One region of the Halomonas sp. AOP13-D3-9 genome, then DNA from elsewhere that is predicted to be linked to it. Evidence: predicted binding sites of a transcription regulator. Region 1 holds the regulator's gene; each other region holds the start of a gene.
What was found. The regulator sigma-54, encoded in region 1, starts transcription at its own class of promoters, with help from an activator protein. The targets are predictions, from matches to a motif close to TGGCACNNNNNTTGCTNT.
Positions count from the first base shown of each region.

Region 2: the regulator sigma-54 is predicted to act here: its motif matches at 2,183-2,200, upstream of ACT3UM_RS01335 (NCS1 family nucleobase:cation symporter-1).
Region 3: the regulator sigma-54 is predicted to act here: its motif matches at 2,766-2,783, upstream of glnA (glutamate--ammonia ligase).

Region 1 covers NZ_JBQSYH010000005.1:269,545-273,725, forward strand. Annotated here, with positions in the region: gene rapZ (RNase adapter RapZ) at 1-386, opposite strand, end outside; gene ACT3UM_RS07765 (PTS sugar transporter subunit IIA) at 478-945, opposite strand; gene hpf (ribosome hibernation-promoting factor, HPF/YfiA family) at 950-1,258, opposite strand; gene ACT3UM_RS07775 (RNA polymerase factor sigma-54) at 1,357-2,772, opposite strand; gene lptB (LPS export ABC transporter ATP-binding protein) at 2,937-3,686, opposite strand; gene lptA (lipopolysaccharide transport periplasmic protein LptA) at 3,698-4,181, opposite strand, start outside.
Region 2 covers NZ_JBQSYH010000001.1:281,949-286,129, forward strand. Annotated here, with positions in the region: gene hydA (dihydropyrimidinase) at 1-818, opposite strand, end outside; gene ACT3UM_RS01330 (nitrilase-related carbon-nitrogen hydrolase) at 853-1,719, opposite strand; gene ACT3UM_RS01335 (NCS1 family nucleobase:cation symporter-1) at 2,291-3,808, shown strand; gene ACT3UM_RS01340 (LysR family transcriptional regulator) at 3,842-4,181, opposite strand, start outside.
Region 3 covers NZ_JBQSYH010000002.1:173,960-178,140, forward strand. Annotated here, with positions in the region: gene glnL (nitrogen regulation protein NR(II)) at 1-162, opposite strand, end outside; gene ACT3UM_RS02890 (DUF4124 domain-containing protein) at 427-975, opposite strand; gene glnA (glutamate--ammonia ligase) at 1,100-2,506, opposite strand; gene ACT3UM_RS02900 (hypothetical protein) at 3,078-3,701, shown strand; gene ACT3UM_RS02905 (acyltransferase family protein) at 3,756-4,181, opposite strand, start outside.

The DNA of each region.
Region 1 (4,181 bases):
TCCTCCAGCGTCTCCTCTTCTTTGTTGATCGCCTCTTCCAGGGTCATCTCGCTATCCCGAGTCAGCGGATGGCGTCGCCGGGTAGCGGAGTAACGCTCAAGCAGGATACGGGCATCGGTGGTCAAGTAAATAACTTGAAAATCGATTTTACGCTGGCGCAACTCTTCTAACAAAGACGGTAGGCGCTCCAGCGCTCCCGGCAAATTACGGGCATCAATACTGACCGCCAAGTGAGCACGGTCACCCTGGTCGCGTAATTCGTCCACCAACGAGCCCAGCAGCATAGCGGGGAGGTTATCAATGGCATAATAGCCAAGATCTTCCAGCGCCTGTAGAGCGATAGATTTGCCTGACCCGGAGCGGCCGCTAATGATCACCAGTTGCATAGAGTCTCTCTTTGCTTTGGTCAAGCTGCGTTGAGGGTGGTGAGCAAAACATTACCTGCCATAATGAACCTTAAAACAGGTTTGAAGATCTTTACGCGGATTGCTCACGAATTTTGGCGGTAATCAGCTCAAGTAGCTCTCGCTGACTGGCTGCTTTACGCAGCTGCTGGCGTGTATCCGCATCATTCATGATGGTCGCTACTTGGCCGAGCAGAGAGAGGTGCGTGTCATCTGCCTCTTCGGGTACCAGCAGGACAAACACCAGATCTACCGGGTCACCGTCGATAGCGTCAAAATCAATCGCTTCTGAGAGTTTTAAAAAACCAGCGATAGGAGCGTTGCAGTGGGGGCTACGCGCATGAGGAATAGCCACACCGTTACCAATACCGGTACTGCCTAAGCGCTCGCGGCCGATTAAACGGCTAAACACTTCTTGGCTGTCCAGGCTGGGGATATTTTGCGCGATAAAGGTGCTGTAAAACTCCAGCACCCTTTTTTTGCTGCCCCCGGGTACGTCAAACAGAACGCGCTCCGGGGGGAGTATGGTTTCCAACGTCATTGAATTAACGCACACCTGCGCCTTGGGCGCGAGCTTGTGCTTTTTCCTTGTGTTTAACGAGTTGACGGTCGATTTTATCCGCTAGGGCGTCGATAGCGGCGTACATATCACTGTCGAGGGCTTCCGCATGTAAGTCAGCACCTGCGGCGTGCAGCGTACAAGCGGCCTGCTGGCGCTCTTTCTCCACTGATAAGGTGACTTGCACCGTGGTTATATTGTCGTAATGGCGCTCTACACGCTCAAGCTTTTCGTTGACATAGTCACGCAAGGCGTCAGTCAGTTCTACGTGATGACCAGTGATATTTACTTGCATTGACGTGCTCCTTATCCATCGGACTGTACTTCGATTGTAACCCTTTTTGCCGCGTTGCAAAGCCCTTGTCGAGAGATTCGCTGCAACGTCGACATAACCTAGCGTAAACGGCGCCGCTCACTGGAGGAGGGAATGCCCATGGCCTCACGATATTTAGCCACCGTACGCCGTGCCACTTGAATCCCCCCTTCGCCTAATAGCGTGACCAAGCGGCTGTCTGAGAGCGGCTTGCCGGGTGGCTCCTCTTGAATCAATTTCTTGAGTCGCGCGCGGATGGCGGTGCTGGAGTGACTGTCGCCATCTTGACCGCTTACCTGACTTGAGAAAAAGTACTTGAGCTCGAACACGCCCCGGGGGGTATGGATATATTTTTGCGTCGTGACCCGTGAAATCGTCGATTCGTGCATCTCCACAGCTTCGGCAATATCGGCCAGTATCAGCGGCTTCATGGCTTCTTCACCGTGCTCTAAAAAGCCAATCTGGCGGGTGATGATTTCGCGCCCCACGCGCAGCAGCGTATCGTTACGGCTCGAGAGGCTCTTAATCAGCCAGCGTGCTTCCTGGAGGTGCTCTTTGAGAAACTGGTTGTCATCGCTTTTGTCCGCACGCTTAATCAAGCTGGCGTAGTCGGGCTGAATACGCAGCCGTGGCAGGGCCTCTGGGTTGAGTTCTAAATGCCAGCCTTCGTTATCGTGGCGGACGACCAGGTCGGGGGTTACATAGCTGTCATCGGTGTCGCCGTAGGCGCTGCCTGGGCGAGGGTCGAGGCTGCGAATAAGTAGGATGACATCGGCCAGCTGTTGGTCATCGAGCCCCAGGCGGCGCTTTAGCAGACGCATGTCATCCTTGCCAAGCGCTTCAAGGAACTGCCGCACTAGGCGGCGGGCGGGAACCAGTAGCGGCGTATCATCGGGCAGGGCGGCGAGCTGCAGCATCAGGCATTCACGCAGGTCGCGGGCAAAGATGCCGGTCGGCTCAAACTGCTGGAGTTTGAGCAGAATGGTTTCCACTTCGCGCTGGCTAAGCCCGTCAACGCCCTGGGCGCGCAGGCCCTCACGGATATCGTTAAGCGGCTGGGTTAAGTAGCCGTTCGCATCGAGCGCGTCGATTAGGCTCTCTGCGACAAGCTGTTCGCGAGCGCTAAAGTCGGTCATGGCGAGTTGCCACAGTAGGTGCCCATGCAGGCTTTGTCCGGCCGCCTGACGCTCAAAGTCGGGGCCTTCGCTGCTGCTGCCGCCCTGGCTACCCATATCCTGATAGGTATCTGACCAGTCGCTATCTACCGAGAGTTCAGTGGGGATGCTTTCTGACCACTCTTCCTCTTTAGGCTCGCTGACAGCCTGCTCATCAAATTCATCTTCCTGCTCCAGCATGGGATTGGCATCTAGGGCCTGCTGAATTTCTTGACGAAGGTCCAGCGTCGAGAGTTGCAACAGCGCAATCGCCTGTTGCAACTGGGGCGTCATGGTCAGCTGTGTGCCGATACGCAGTTGGAGAGAAGCTTTCATGACCATCTGAGAACCACTCGTTAATCAGAATGCTCCACCCTAGTGCGAGTGAGTGCCCGGTGCAAGTGCAATAAGCATGCCATTGGTAGTAAAGTTGTTGCAGAGCGCTATTTACAGAACCAAAAAATAGGTTTAAGGGCAGGCGATAATTGTCGGCACAGTTGATCAGTTTAAAGGCGAAAATCAGCGCCCAGATATACGTCTCTGACCTTCTGATTATCGAGAATGGCACTGGGTGAGCCGCTGGCAATGATTTGCCCATCACCCACGATATAGGCGATATCGCAAATATCGAGGGTTTCACGCACGTTGTGATCGGTGATCAGCACGCCAATATGACGCTGCTTCAGCGCACGGATGATGGTTTTGATCTCGCCTACCGAAATAGGGTCGACGCCGGCAAAGGGCTCATCCAGTAGAATAAAGGCAGGGTCAGTGGCCAGCGAGCGGGCAATTTCTACACGCCTGCGCTCACCGCCCGAAAGGCTCATGCCAAGGTTGTCGCGAATGTGGGTGATATGAAAGTCTTCGAGTAGCGCTTCCAGGCGCTGTGCGCGTCCTGCGCGGTCAAGCTCTTTGCGCGTCTCGAGTATCGCCATAATGTTATCGGCAACCGAGAGCTTGCGAAAAATAGACGCCTCTTGGGGGAGGTAGCCAATACCCGCCGCTGCGCGCTCGTGCATCGGCGCGCGGGTTAAATCCACCGCATCGATTCCGACCTTGCCAGCATCGGATTTCACCAGCCCGACAATCATATAGAACGAGGTGGTTTTCCCTGCGCCGTTGGGGCCCAGTAGGCCAACAATACTGCCTTGGGAGATCTCTAAATTGATGTCTTTGACCACTCGACGACGCTTGTAGCTCTTCGCCAGGTGGTGGGCATACAGGGTTTTGATCGGCGCAGTGTCAGCAGTTGCCACAGCTTGGCTCCCTATTGTTCAGGCTGAATCGTCATACGAATGCGCTGGGGCTCACTGCCGTCAACGTCAGAGCGCGCTTGAATCACTTCGCGGTCAATAAAATACTCAAGGCGCCCACCGGTAAAGGTATCTTCCTGTTGGATCAGTTCGGCTTGGTCGATTAGCTCTACGCGGCGCTCGGCGACGTGGTAAATAATCCTTCGCGCCCAACCTTCCGTCGGGCCATCTTGCCCTTCGGCTTGATGGCGCAGGTAGGCGCGCTCACCGGTGGCGGTTGCCGTCGAGAGTTCACCAGCCGCGTTGCGTTCGATCTCTACCCGCTCCCCGCGCAGCCGCATCTCGCCCTGACGAATATCCACATTCCCGGTATACACGGCGGTGCCCGCCCGTTGGTCGAGATCTAAACGGTCGGCTTCGATTTCCACCGGGGCCTGTTGTGAGGTTTGGGCCAGAGCCGATAGCGGCATCGCGAGCGCAAACAGGGCGGTGTAAATA
Region 2 (4,181 bases), on a different contig from region 1:
CTGTCGTCAATCACCAAATGCCCAGCCAAGCACTCGCCAAACACCGGGTGGCCCTGCTGGCGGGCGTAGGCGATCTCATCCACTGCGTCTTTGGTGGAAACATGCACCAGATACACCGGCGCGCCTAGGGTCGTCGCAATGCGAATGGCACGGCTGGCCGCTTCGCCTTCCACCTGGGGCGGACGCGAGAGCGGGTGTGCTTCCGGTCCGGTAATGCCTTGGGCGAGCAGTTTCTGCTGCATGTGGTAGACCAGTTCGCCGTTTTCCGCGTGTACCGTGGGCACCGCGCCCAGCTCCAGGCAGCGCGAAAAGCTCTCCACCAGAATGTCATCGGTGGCCATGATGGCGCCTTTGTAGGCCATAAAGTGCTTAAAGCTGTTAACACCGTGGTCGCGTACCAGGGTGCCCATCTCCTCTTTAACGCTTTCGTCCCACCAGGTAATGGCCACGTGGAAGGCGAAGTCAGTGGCGGCTTTTTCCGCCCAGCCCTGCCAGGTTTCAAATGCTTCCAGCAACGACTGGCCGGGGCTGGGGATCACGAAGTCGATAATCGTGGTAGTACCACCCGCCATGGCGGCGGCAGTGCCGGTGTAGAAATCTTCGCTGGCTACTGCGCCCATAAAGGGCATCTGCATATGAGTATGCGGGTCGATGCCGCCGGGCATTACCAGCTGGTCGCTGGCATCGACGATCTCGCAATCAGTGGGGACATCTAAGTCGGTGCCAATAGCGTGAATTTTACCGTCGATACACAGCACGTCGGCGCGATAGGTATCTGCGTGGGTGACCACCGTGCCGCCCTTGATCAATAGGCTCATGGTTCGCTCCTGTTAGCTTGTTTCGTCAATGGAATTATTCGCCGTCTGTCAGGCGGGTGTAGGTTTCCGGGCGCCGGTCGCGGAAGAACTGCCAGTTGTTGCGTACCTCGCGGACCATATCCAAGTCGATCTCGTGGACCAGTAGCTCGTCTTCGGTCTCGCTGGCCTGGGCTTCGATTTTTCCGCGGGGGTTAACGATGTAACTGGAGCCGTAGAAATCGCCGATATTCCACGGTGCCTCGGTGCCCACGCGGTTGATGGCAGCGATAAAACAGCCGTTGGCGGCGGCCGAGGCGGGCTGTTCAAGTTCCCATAAATATTGGGAAAGCCCTGCCACGGTGGCGGAGGGGTTGAAAATCACCTCGGCACCGTTAAGCGCCAGTGCCCGCCAGCCTTCAGGAAAGTGGCGGTCGTAGCAGATATACACGCCGATTTTGCCGTAGGCGGTATCGAATACCGGCCAGTTGGATTGCCCCGGTTTAAAGAAGAATTTTTCCCAAAAACCGGCCACTTGCGGGATATGGGTTTTATGGTATTTGCCCAGGTAGCTGCCGTCAGCGTCGAACACCGCGGCGGTGTTGTAGTAAACACCGGTTTCGGTCTCTTCATACACCGGCACGATAATCACCATGCGATGCTCAGCGGCGAGTTTTTGCATCATCTGACAGGTAGGGCCTTCCGGCACCCGCTCCGCGGCGGCGTACCATTTGCCGTCCTGGCTGGGGCAAAAGTAGGGTTGGTTAAACACTTCCTGGAAACACAGTACCTGTACGCCTTGATCAGCCGCTTGCTGAATCATCGGCAGGTGCGCTTCGTTCATCGCATCGCGGATGGCTTCGGGTTCCAAATCGGTGCTGGTTTTCAGACCCATTTGAATCAAGCCGATTTTCATCTTCTGCATGAGACACTCCCTCTGGTGTTTGATTCTGATTGTTGATTTAAAGCGTGTTCAGGCGTTGAGAATTAATATTATAAAGCTGACTAATATGACAGCTTTTGTTGAAAGTATCGCTGGCTTGGTGGTTTTGGCAAGTCTTAAAAGACGATTTTTACAATCGCATTTAACCCTTTGAGTTTGTTTGTTTTTATTATTTTTTGCAGCGGCATTCACTTTTTTGGTGAACTCTTGCACCGTTTTGAGTGATCTGTTTTTTTATTTAAAATCATGTGGTTAATATATTTATAATGGATGGCTGCTGTATTTTTTTGTTTAATATTGGTGCAAATGTTTTTTTTGGCCTAGCTTTGTTTAATTGGTTTTTGTTTGAGGTGGGAAAGACGAAAAGGTAACAAGCTAACAATAATATTGTTGTCTATAAAGACAGCTTTTTAATCAACGAGTTAGTCGCCCTGCTTTTATGGGTAGGCACACTTATTGCTTCGCTTCTAAGAGCCATGATTTCTAAGCGTCTTTTTGAATAGCTCCACTGACCGTGGGAGTGATGGACAACGCAATGCTGAGGAGATAAAAAATGACCGAAACAACCTCTCAGATGGTGGATCGAGACGGACTGATAGAGCTTGATGTAGGGGACGACGTGCGCAGTAGTTCACGTTTTAATGAGGATATTGCGCCTACCCAGGCCAGCGAGCGCACCTGGAGTAAGTGGAATATTGCGGCGCTATGGGTGGGGATGTCGATCTGTGTGCCCACCTATACCTTGGGCGGGGTATTAACCGCTTACTTTGGGTTGAGCGTGGGGGAGGCTCTGTTCGCCATTCTGTTAGCCAACGTGATCGTGCTGATTCCTCTCACCTTAAATGCCTTTCCCGGTACTAAGTTTGGGATCCCGTTTCCCGTGGTACTGCGCTCATCGTTCGGTATTTTAGGTTCCAACGTGCCTTGTCTGGTACGCGCCTTAGTCGGCTGCGGTTGGTTTGGTATTCAAACCATGTTTGGCGGGCTGGCTATTCATCTGCTGCTCTCCGAGTTGATTCCCGCTTGGGCTGCGCTTGGCGGTGTGGGCGAAGTGATCGGCTTTTTTGTCTTTGGCGCGATGAACCTCTATGTGGTCATTCGCGGGGCAGAATCAATTAAATGGTTGGAGACGTTAGCCGCGCCGCTACTGTTAGCGGTAGGTGTCGGGCTGATGATCTGGGCGTGGCCTAACATGTCGATGACCGAGCTATTAGCTCAGCCGCCGTCGCGGCCTGAAGGGGCGTCGGTGTACGGTTATTTCTTTGCGGGCTTAACCGCGATGGTGGGTTTTTGGGCTACGCTGTCGCTGAATATTCCCGATTTCAGTCGCTTTGCCAAAAGCCAAAAAGATCAAATCGTCGGCCAGGTGCTCGGTCTGCCGCTGACGATGTTCTTCTTTGCCGCGCTGGGGGTGGTGTTAACCGCTGCATCCGAGACGCTGGTGGGCCAGACGGTTGCTGATCCAGTACGTTTGATTGGCTATATCGACAGCCCCTTCTGGGTGGTATTAGCGATGCTATTGATCATTATCGCCACGATTTCTACCAACACTGCCTCTAATATCGTCTCGCCGACCAATGATTTTCAGAATATCGCGCCTAAATTGATTAATCAGACCCGCGGCGTACTCATGACCGGTGCGGTAGGCGTGTTGCTGATGGGCTACGATCTGCTGCAAAAAGCGGGTGTTATCCCGCCTGGGGTTTCCCTTGAGCAGATGTACTCCAACTGGCTGCTGGGCTATTCAAGCCTACTCGGGCCCATCGCGGGGATTATGGCGGTGGATTACTTCCTGATTAAAAAGCAGCGTTTGGATATACCGAGCCTGTATATGGACAGCCATGCCTATCCTGCGGTCAACATCGCGGGTTTTATCGCTTTTGGCGTCCCGGTGTTGCTCACCTTAATTTCGCTGTTAACCGGCACGATGAACTGGTTCTATGATTACGGCTGGTTTACCGGTTCGGCGCTGGGGGCCATTGTTTACTATGTGGCAAGCCAAGTGCTGGCATCGTCGCCTCAGGCGGGGCCCGCGCCAATAATGGCGAGCGAGGCGACAGAGCAGAGTTAAACAACGAAACCCGGCTTCGTGCCGGGTTTTGCTTTAGCTGCTCTTGATTAAGCGCAGAAAAGCATCAACGACGCGGTTGGGGCGTCGGTCGTGGCGGGTAATCAGTACAAACGGAATGCGGTAGTGCTGGGTAGCGGCATGCAGTGCCCGCATCTTACCTGCGGCCACCCACTGTGCAGCGACATGCTCAGGCAGAAAGCCGATAAAGCGCCCGGTAAGAATCAAAAAAGCGGCGCCCTCGCGGTCAGAGGCCGAAGCGCGCAGGCTTAGCGCATCATGCGCTTGGCGTGCCTCAACCGGTAGCGGATAGCGAGGCGAAATAGCGGCCTGCTCGGTGATATCCGCAAAGCTGAGTGTATCATCGTGTTCGGCA
Region 3 (4,181 bases), on a different contig from region 1:
GCTTTCATCCCCACCGAGTAGTGTGTCCAGACTAATCCCATGAACACGGCTAAGACTGACCGCTAACAGCGCTTCAGCGGCAGGGTTCATCCAGCGCACACGCAGCTCGCCGTCTAGCAGCAATACCGCTGTGGTGAGATGTTCAAGCAAACGCTGATGCATGGAGGTGTCCTGAAAAATAGCGTCTTCCATCGCCGATACAGACCTACAGGTGGATGATCAATGAGTGAACTGCAAAAAGCGCGCCAATTACGCACTTATGCCCATTTGCACGGCTTACGGGCATCGCAAGGGGCGAGAACGAATCGTTTTAGCGCACCCATGGCAGTAAACGCCCCTAATTGCGCACCACTTTAGTGCATCCAGTTAAAGGCAGGGAATTTTCATGCCGGGTTTTGCGCATAATCCGTGTTTAAGGAACTGACTTTAAGGAACCATAATCGTCACGGCTGCCGTACGGTGTTGCAAACGCTGGCTGCTATCCAGTAGCTCTGCTTGCAGCTCATGCCGTCCTGAAGTTAGTCCCGTTAGCCAAAACACATCGCTGTGCAGCGCAGTCTGGCTAATGTTGCCATCCACCAACAAGCGGACCTGGTGGTCGTCGCGCAACGATGGCGCAATAGCCACCTCCACCGCGGTCATTCCATCTTGCACCTGTGCGCCTTGCTGGGGCAGAGCGATCGAGAAGTGGTCATAGGGCATAAAGGGCTGCCCCGGCTTGCCCCGCGGCCGCTGCGATGGGGTCGTGTTAGCGCCAGGCTTGGCGAGTGCGGCGCTCAACGCAGGCGGCAGGCTTGGCAACGGCGTCAATTCTAGGGCCTCACCACCGCGACCAGGGTTATCGGTAAAGGTAACGTTGCCGTGCTCATCGGTAACCCGATAAACCGTCTGCCCGAACGCTGAAGCGCCGACTCCCCCTAAGCTTAGAGCAGCAACCAGTACACTACTGATCGCAACTGTATGGATCTTGCTCATAGCTGCGCTCCTCAACTCCCAAGCAAAAAACCCCGCCGAAGCGGGGTTCTATTAATAATCACCGTTACCACCGCCTGACCGATAGTAACAGCCAGGGGCAAGTAACGCGGATTAGCAGCTGTACTTAACAGCTATAGTACATATCAAACTCGATGGGGTGCGTAGTCATACGAATACGCTCCACTTCTTCCATCTTGAGCTCGATGTAGGCATCGATCATTTCGTCGCTGAACACGCCGCCTTCGGTTAGGAATGCACGGTCAGTGTCGAGGGCTTCCAGGGCTTGATCCAGGCTGTGCGCCACCGTCGGGACCATTTTGCCTTCTTCTGGCGGCAGGTCGTACAGGTTTTTATCCATGGCATCGCCAGGATGGATCTTGTTCTTGATACCGTCGATACCTGCCATCAACATGGCAGAGAAGGCCAAGTAGGGGTTGGCAGTCGGATCAGGGAAACGCGCCTCAACACGCTTGCCTTTCGGGCTAGCGGTGTAAGGAATACGGATTGAAGCAGAGCGGTTGCGGGCACTGTAAGCCAGCATAACCGGCGCTTCAAAGCCCGGCACCAAACGCTTGTACGAGTTGGTAGACGCGTTAGTAAAGGCGTTCAGGGCGCGGGCATGCTTGATGATGCCGCCGATGTAGAACAGCGCCATTTCAGACAGGCCCGCATACTCGTCACCGGCGAACTGGTTGTTGCCATCTTTCCAGAACGACTGGTGCACGTGCATACCCGAACCGTTGTCACCGACCAGCGGCTTCGGCATAAAGGTGGCGGTTTTGCCATACGCATGAGCCACGTTGTGGATCACGTACTTCATTTCCTGCACTTCGTCAGCTTTCTTCACCAGCGTGTTGAATTTCACGCCGATTTCGTTCTGACCTGCGTTGGAAACTTCGTGGTGGTGAACTTCCACGGTCTGACCAATCGCTTCCAGGGTGTTACACATGGCACCACGAATATCGTGGAAGCTATCCACCGGGGGAACCGGGAAGTAGCCGCCTTTAACGCGCGGACGGTGCCCCAGATTGCCGCCTTCTACCTGGCTATCGGTCGCCCAAGCGCCTTCGTCAGAAGTGATCTTGTACATGGAACCTTGAATATCAGACTTCCAGTGCACCTCGTCAAAGATGAAGAATTCAGGCTCAGGACCAAAGAAAGCGGTGTCGCCCAGGCCGGTTGACTGCAGGTAAGCCTCGGCACGCTTGGCAATGGAACGCGGGTCACGGTCGTAGCCCTGCATGGTGGCCGGCTCGATGATATCGCAACGCAGCACCAGCGTGGCATCTTCGGTGAAGGGGTCAAGGTAACCCGTACCATCTTCCGGGCGCAGAATCATGTCGGATTCGTTGATGCCCTTCCAACCTTCAATAGAAGAGCCATCGAACATTTGGCCATTCTCGAAGAATTCTTCGTCTACATCGCGGGCAGGCACGGTCACGTGCTGCTCTTTACCGCGAGTATCGGTAAAACGAAGGTCTACCCATTTAACATCGTGTTCTTCAATTAGCGCGAGGGTCTTGGCTGACATAGTGTCCTCCGGTATGAGCGTGGCTTAAAGCTAACGACAGTAAGCTACCGATAAAAGTGTTGTTCGACAAACTGTTCGACAAACTACGTGCTAAGTAGCACGTTTGTCATTCTTGTTCGCTCAGCGTTTGCCTGGCATTTTTTTGCCTGACATCAATTAACAAATCGCTCAGCGAACATTTCAGACCGGCTATCGTTTTAGCATGCCGCAGGGCTTATGCCTACGGCCCACTAGCCGCTTCAAAACTTACTAATCAGTCAAAGCACTTTTCATGCCAACACTGCACCAATATGGCGTAAAAAAACAATAAACGATTGTTTTTCATATATTAAAAAATAAAGCTAAATGCCTCTTGATGACGCATAACAGCTAAACAAGGTGCCTCAAGTCAGCTAAAAGCTCTTCTTTGCACCAAAATAGAACAAAAATAGTGCTCAATGCGCCATTAAGGTGCGCTAAATCTACTGAACTCTCTTTTTTAGCTCGCAAGCTTTTTTACTTGCTACCTAAATAAACCAGATACTACAATAAATTACAAACTGATAGATTTACTCACACGTGGAGTCGGCAAATGGGATCGGTCTGCTTTATTGTTGATGCCATGGTGACGGGTGAGACGTTGCCACGCCATTTAAAATCCATACGTGAGTCCGGTGTTGCCGACCACTTGCTGCCCATTTTGGTGACGGCCACTCAAGCGCAAACGCGCATGAGTGTTATCGAGAAACGCTACCACACTCACTCGTTGATTACGCCAGCGCGGCCGCTAGGGGCTCGCCTAAATAAAGCCGCGTTTGCCAGTCAAGCAGAGTGGCTCATCATTGCGCTGCAGAAAAAACCTTTGCCTGCTGCACTTTGGGGCGCGCTCTATCCACAGCTCAACACTTACACCCTTGACGCCTTAATTATCGGCCTCACTCGGCCATCGCTGTCGGAACGCATTCTGCGGCGCCTGTTGGCAAGCGCGTTAATCTTGCCGCCCTACATCGCCGTTAGGCGCGTTTGGCTTGAACGCTTGGGTGGGTTTGACCCTGAACTTGATGATGACAGCGCGATAGTCGATTTTTTGCAGCGCTTACACGCCTGCCCCACTCGCTTGAAAACCTACAGCGGGCACCTGCTGAGCCAAATGGATGAACCAGACGATTCTTCGCTGTCTACCCCACCCGGTGCGGCCTGCACATCGCACTTTTAACGCGCGCTCCATCGTTACCCTCTACCGCTACCCTCACTGCTCTTTGGGCGCTTGCTAGCTGACCTTCAGCCGCTTACCAAATAGCATGGCTCCCAGTGTAGTGGTATTGGCCAGCTTATTTAGGCCCACAGACCCAGCTGCGCCCACTACCATGAGCACCAGCGCATACACCCAAACCGGTAACGACAAAGGCTCAATCGCCAAATCGGCGAGCACAAAGAACATAGGGTGAGCCAAGTAGATACCAAATGAATACGCGTTGATGTGGCGCGCCCATAAAGGCGCCGGGCGCCCAGCCAAGTAGCGCATGGCGCACAGCGTAAACAGCACGAAGAAAGGAACCACCCACACCTCTTTGGAAGAGAACGCCAGCCAGCCAGCAAAGGTCGCAGCAATAATCAGCGCCACCCACAGCACCAACCAATCAGGGCGTGCCATCTGCTGCATCCAAGCAGGCCGCGCCAGCAATACGCTCTCAGG